Regions from separate parts of the Martinezella lusitana genome, predicted to be linked through region 2. Evidence: predicted binding sites of a transcription regulator. Region 2 holds the regulator's gene; the other holds the start of a gene.

Region 1 (3,337 bases), 710 kb from region 2:
TCCGGTGAACATCGCGCCAGAACAGCGGCTGGTGAAGCGCGGCTTTGCCCGCAACGATCTTTTCGTCGCAGTGCACGAGCAATTCATGACGGATACCGCCGAGATGGCCGATATCGTCATCCCGGCCACCATGTTCGTCGAGCATGACGATATCTACCGTGCCGGCGGCCAGAACCACATCCTGCTCGGCCCCAAGCTGGTCGAGCCGCCTTCGACGGTGCGCAGCAATCTCTTCGTCATCGAGGAGCTGGCGAAACGCCTTGGCGTCGCCGATCGTCCAGGCTTTGGTTTCTCCGCGCGCGAAATGGTCGACCGTCTCCTGTCGGATAGCGACCTGCCGGACTACGACTACTTCCTCGAGCACAAATGGTTCGACCGCCAGCCGGCTTTCGAGGAGGCGCACTTCCTCAACGGCTTCGCCCATTCCGACGGCAGGTTCCGTTTCCGTCCCGACTGGGTCAACCAGCCCGCTCCGAACCGCCCGCCGGACGCCGTTGGCCTGCTTGGCCCGCACATCGAACTGCCGGAATTTCCGGATCAGGTCGATGTCATCGAAGTTGCCGATGAGGATCACCCCTTCCGTCTCGCGACTTCGCCGGCGCGCAATTTCCTCAATTCGAGCTTTGCCGAAACCAAGACCTCACGCCAGAAGGAAGGCCGCCCGGAGGTGATGATCAATCCGGCGGACGCCACGGCGCTTGACGTTATCGATGGTGATCTCGTGCAGATCGGCAATGTCAGGGGCGATATCCGCATCCATGCGCGCATTACGACGGAAGTGAAACCCGGCGTGCTGATCGCCGAGGGGCTGTGGCCGAACAAGGCGCATGTGGACGGCGAGGGGATCAATGTGCTTACCGGCGCCGATCCCGTTGCGCCCTATGGAGGTGCTGCCGTTCACGACAACAAGGTCTGGCTGCGCAAGGATGTGAGATGACGAAGTTCGAGAAAGCCAAGGTCGAGATCGTCAACGAGACGACGCTCTCGGATCAATGGACGCGGCTCAGCAGCTACGACATCGACTATACGGATTCCGCCGGCGAGACGCACCGGCTGAAGCGGGAGATCTATCACCGCACGCCGGCCGCCTGCATCCTGCTCTATGATCCCAAGCGCGAGACGGTCATCCTCGTGCGGCAGTTCCGCCTGCCGGCCTATCTCACCGGATTTCCCGCCTGGATGATCGAAGTCCCGGCCGGCTTACTCGATGGCGATCATCCGGAAGAAGCAATCCGCCGCGAGGCGATGGAGGAAACCGGTTTCCGCGTCCGCGATATCAGGTTTCTTTTCAAGACATTCACCTCGCCCGGCGCGGTCACCGAAATCATCCATTTCTTCGCCGCTGTTGTCGACACCACGGACCGTGTCGCCGAGGGCGGCGGCTTGACCGACGAACACGAGGATATCGAGGTGCTCGAAGTCCGTTTGGCCGATGCGGTGGCGATGATCGAAGCCGGCGAGATCTACGACGCCAAGACGGTCATGTTGTTGCAATGGGCCGCCTTGAACAAGACAAGCTTGGGGTAAATTGTTTGGTGTGCGAGTGCACCGTCAATCGGTGCCGCGATCTTCATCACGGTGTCACGAATTGCGCCTATCGGGAGGCGATCGCCGGATAGGTCCGGACCATTGTCATATATTTGATACGATTGACGCTATTTCAGGAGAAAGCCGATGTGGCTCAGCAATTTCACGCTCGTTCTTCCCAATGAGGTGGTCGATCAGGGTTCCATTCGCATCGAGGACGGCGTGATTGCCGAGATCCGCACCGAACGGGTGGCGAACGCGACTTTCGATGGTGGCGGACGGCTGCTGATGCCCGGCTTTGTCGATCTGCATGGCGATATGATCGAGCGCGAAATCGCGCCGCGCCCGAACGCGACGATGCCGATCGATTTCGGCATCCACGAACTCGACAAGAAGCTTGCGGCTGCCGGCGTCACCACCGCCTACGCAGCTGTCTCCTTCGCCACCGAAAGCGTCTATGGCCATGTGCGCTCGCTGGAGACCACCTCGGCGGTGATCAAGGGTATCAGCAGCCTGCGTGATAACCTGCTGATCGACCACCGCGTCCACGCCCGCTACGAGATCACCAATGTCGGCGCCGCGCCGACGCTGGAGCGGCTGCTGGAGGATGGCGTCGTCGACATGGTGTCGCTGACCGACCACACGCCGGGGCAGGGGCAATACAACAATATCGAGGCCTATATCCTAAGCATGTCCGAGCGCCGTTCCATGTCGCGAGAGGCGGCAGAGCAGATGGTGGCCCGTCGTATTGCCATGCGGCAGGATCCGGATATCGAGCGCAAGCTGCACGACATTGTCGGCCTGTCCTTGAAGCATAAGCTGTCGCTCGCATCGCATGATGATGACAGCGCCGAGAAGGTCGCCGAGATGCATGATCTCGGCGTCACGATCAGCGAGTTCCCTGTGACGCTGCCGGCCGCCGAAGAGGCGCACCGTCGCGGCCTCTGGACGCTGATGGGCGCACCGAACGCGCTGCGCGGTCAGTCCATGTCGGGCAATCTGAGTGCTCTCGATGCGGCGAAAGCGGGCCTGCTCGGCATCATCGCCGCCGATTACCACCCGGCCGCCTTCGTGCCGGCGATCTTCAAGATTGCCGAGGTTGCCAGCGGCGGACTGCCTGCGGCTGTTGCCATGGCGACGGCAAATGCCGCGCGCTCTGCCGGCCTGACGGATCGCGGCGCGATCGCCATCGGCCAGAAAGCCGATCTGGTAGCTGTCGAGCATGGTGCGGTTCATCGCATCCGCACCACTTTCCGCAACGGCCGCGTCGTTTATAGCGACGGCACGCTGCATCCGCTGATGGCCATGGCTGCCTGAGGGGAAGTTCGACTAGATCCGGCTGACGTCGCCGAGCAGTGACAAGATCTGCTGGCCGGCGGCAGCCGGTGCCTTTGCCGTGGTAACGGCCTTGCCGCTTTCCATCCGTACCTTGCCTTCCGCCAGCAGCCGTAGTGACTGCGGATAGAGCCGGTGCTCTATCGTGAGCACGCGCGTCGCCAGTGCGTCGGCGGTGTCGTCGGTGAGCACCGGCACGGCCGCCTGGCCGATCACCGGGCCTTCGTCCATGCCTTCAGTGACGAAATGCACAGTGCAGCCGGCGATCCGCTGGCCGGCGTCGATGGCGCGCTGATGCGTGTGCAGGCCGGGGAAAAGTGGCAACAGCGAAGGATGGATGTTGATGATCCGGCCTTCGTAGCTCTGGATGAAGCGGCCGGTGAGCAGACGCATGTAGCCGGCAAGGCAGATGATGTCGGGCGACAGCGCCTCGAGCTGCGCGAGGATGGCCTCCTCATGCGCGTCCTTGCTGGCG
Region 2 (3,337 bases):
GCACCGCGATGTCAACAAAACAGGCAATTTCGCGGACGCAGCAGAGCGCCCCTCGGCGAGAGGTATGTCTCTAGTTGCTAATATTGCAAAAATGCCACGCTTGCACAAGCAAGTTGGGGAAAACCCCGAAATCGATTCCCCAGGAATCATGCGACTCTTGTCACGGAGTCAGCCTCACACTAGGTTAAATCTCAATTACTAGACTGCATGCGGCGGAACTAGTCACCACAATTTTTTAAGCGTTTCGTGCCTCGATCCCATCTGAGGCAATGGTGAAGGATTCTGCCATCGGAAACGCGACAGCGGAGACAGGGCATGAATTGGACAGACGAACGCGTCGAGAAGCTGAAGAAGCTGTGGTCCGAGGGTTTGAGCGCGAGCCAGATCGCGGCACAGCTCGGTGGTGTCAGCCGTAACGCCGTCATCGGCAAGGTACATCGCTTGAGCCTGCCGGGCCGAGCGAAGGCAGGCGGCACGGCAACTGCGGCCCGGGCACAGAAGCGCAACACTTCGGCGCCGCGCGCACCGAACTACGCCTCGCGCGTTGCAACCCGCACGGTTACCCGTCAGCAGGGCGCAACGATGCTCAAGGAAGAAGTCGAGATCGATACGGTCAACGAGATCGAATATCGTCCGGCCTCCAATGTGGTCGTTCCGATCTCGCGCCGCCTCGGTCTAACGGAACTTACCGAACGCACCTGCAAGTGGCCGGTCGGCGATCCGCTGAAGGATGATTTCCACTTCTGCGGCAATGATAGCCCGGATGCATCGCCCTATTGCGGCTACCATCAGCGCCTGGCCTACCAGCCGGTGCATGAACGGCGCCGGCCTGCGGCTCAACCGCGCGGCTGAGATGCCTTATAGCTGAATGAAAGAAACGGGCCGAAAGGCCCGTTTTCTGTTTCCGCCGCTATGTTGGATGGCTGACCGGTTTCCCGCTCAGGCTTCCATGGAATAACCCGCGCCGCGAACGGTGCGGATGACATCCTGCATATTGGAGAAGTTCAGCGCCTTGCGCAGGCGTCCGACATGGACGTCGACAGTGCGTTCGTCGACATAGATGTCATGTCCCCAGACACCGTCGAGGAGTTGCGACCGCGAGAAGACGCGGCTCGGCGAAGCCATCAGGAATTCCAGCAGGCGGAATTCCGTCGGCCCCAACCGCACTTCGCGGCTCTTGCGGTGGACGCGATGGGTCTCGCGGTCCAGTTCGATATCGCCACAGCGCAGAACCGTGGAGAGGACCTCCGGACGGGCACGGCGCAGCATCGCCTTGACGCGAGCCATCAGCTCCGGCGTCGAGAACGGCTTGACGACATAATCGTCGGCGCCGGTGGAAAGGCCGCGTACGCGCTCGCTTTCCTCGCCGCGGGCGGTGAGCATGATGATCGGCAGGCGCTCCGTTTCCGGCCGCATGCGCAGCCGGCGGCAGAGCTCGATACCCGACACGCCGGGGAGCATCCAGTCAAGGATCAGAAGATCGGGGATGCGCTCCTGGAGGCGAAGTTCGGCTTCGTCTCCTCTCAGAATGGTATCGACCTCGAAGCCTTCGGCCTCCAGATTGTAGCGCAGCAGAACGCTGAGCGCTTCTTCGTCTTCTACAACAGCAACTCTCGGAACCATGTGTCTCTGGTCTCCTTTCTTGGCGTCTTCGTTATTCCGTCAGCGCACCGACGGTGTTGGCGGTATCGTCTTTCGGGCGCTCGCCCTCGGGCTGGCTGCCGGTCGCCATGTAATAGATCGTCTCGGCGATGTTGGTGGCATGGTCGCCGATGCGCTCGATGTTCTTGGCGCAGAAGAGAAGATGCGTGCAGGTGGTGATGTTGCGCGGATCTTCCATCATGTAGGTCAGCATCTCGCGGAAGAGCGAGGTGTACATCGCGTCGATTTCCTCGTCGCGCTCACGGATCGACACGGCCTTGTCTGGCGAACGGGTCGTGTAGACGTCGAGTACTTCCTTGAGCTGGCTGAGCGCCAGTTCGGAAAGATGCTCAATACCCCGCGCCAGGCTGCGCGGAACGCCGGTGCCCTGCACGGCGATGACGCGCTTGGCGGTGTTCTTGCCGAGGTCGCCAACGCGCTCCAGATCGGCGGCGATGCGAATGGAGCCCATGATTTCGCGCAGGTCGGCGGCCATCGGCTGCCGGCGAGCAATGGTGACGATTGCCTTGTCGCCGACTTCGCGTTCGGCATGGTCGAGGACGACGTCGTCGGAGATGACCTTTTGCGCAAGAGCAACATCGCCGTGCACCAGCGCGCGGACGCTGTCGCTGACCATCTGCTCCGCCAGGCCGCCCATTTCGGCAATGCGGCGCGTCAGGAACTTCAGGTCTTCGTCGTAGGCAGAGAGAATGTGAGTAGAGACCATTTTTCTATCCTCAGGGTGAAACTTGTGATGGTAGCCGCGCGCGGGACATCATCAACCAAAACGGCCCATGATGTAATCCTGCGTGCGGAAATCGTCGGGATTAGTGAACATCTTATCGGTATCGTTCTCCTCGACCAAATGGCCGAGGTGAAACATTGCGGTGCGTTGCGAGACACGGGCTGCCTGCTGCATGGAATGCGTCACGATGACGATCGTGAAGTTTTCCCGCAGCTCGTGAATCAGTTCCTCGACCTTGGCCGTGGCGATGGGATCGAGCGCCGAGCACGGCTCGTCCATGAGAATGACTTCCGGGCTGACGGCGACGGCACGAGCGATGCAGAGGCGCTGTTGCTGGCCGCCGGACAGACTGGTTCCGGCTTCCTGCAGCCGATCCTTCACCTCGCCCCAGAGACCGGCCTTCTGCAGGCTGGTTTCGACGATATGATCGAGATCGGCCTTGGAGCGGTGAAGCCCGTGAATGCGCGGGCCATAAGCGACGTTCTCGTAGATCGACTTCGGGAAGGGATTGGGCTTCTGGAACACCATGCCGACGCGGGCGCGCAGCTCCACGACGTCGATGGCGCTGTCATAGACATCCTGATCGTCGAGCGTGATCTTGCCGGTGACGCGGCAGGTGTCGATCGTGTCATTCATGCGGTTCAAGCAGCGCAGGAAGGTGGACTTGCCGCAGCCGGACGGGCCGATCAGCGCGGTGACCGTATTGACGCGGATGTTCAGGTCCACACCGAACAGCGCGCGCTTGTCACCATAATAGACCGAGACATCGTGACCGATCATCTTGTAGGGGATCGTCGTCATCTTCCTGGCCAATGCCTTCTCGCCTGCGGCTTCCGTCATCATGTTCATTCCGTCTTCTCCCTCTACCAGCGCCGCTCGAAGCGACGACGCAGCAGGATGGCCCCGATGTTCATCGCAACAAGGAAGAAGAGCAGGACGATAATGGCCCCG

The links. The regulator PhoB, encoded in region 2, activates phosphate uptake and scavenging genes when phosphate is short. The targets are predictions, from matches to a motif close to TGTCATNNANCTGTCAT.
Region 1: a site for PhoB is predicted at 1,631-1,647, ahead of HB780_RS31975 (alpha-D-ribose 1-methylphosphonate 5-triphosphate diphosphatase). Genes of this name have one in related genera too.

What each region holds. Positions count from the first base shown of each region.
Region 1 covers NZ_CP050308.1:3,763,025-3,766,361, forward strand. Annotated here, with positions in the region: gene HB780_RS31965 (molybdopterin-containing oxidoreductase family protein) at 1-937, shown strand, start outside; gene HB780_RS31970 (NUDIX domain-containing protein) at 934-1,527, shown strand; gene HB780_RS31975 (alpha-D-ribose 1-methylphosphonate 5-triphosphate diphosphatase) at 1,675-2,844, shown strand; gene purN (phosphoribosylglycinamide formyltransferase) at 2,857-3,337, opposite strand, start outside.
Region 2 covers NZ_CP050308.1:3,056,133-3,059,469, reverse strand. Annotated here, with positions in the region: gene HB780_RS28480 (GcrA family cell cycle regulator) at 316-852, shown strand; gene phoB (phosphate regulon transcriptional regulator PhoB) at 940-1,623, opposite strand; gene phoU (phosphate signaling complex protein PhoU) at 1,655-2,368, opposite strand; gene pstB (phosphate ABC transporter ATP-binding protein PstB) at 2,420-3,235, opposite strand; gene pstA (phosphate ABC transporter permease PstA) at 3,250-3,337, opposite strand, start outside.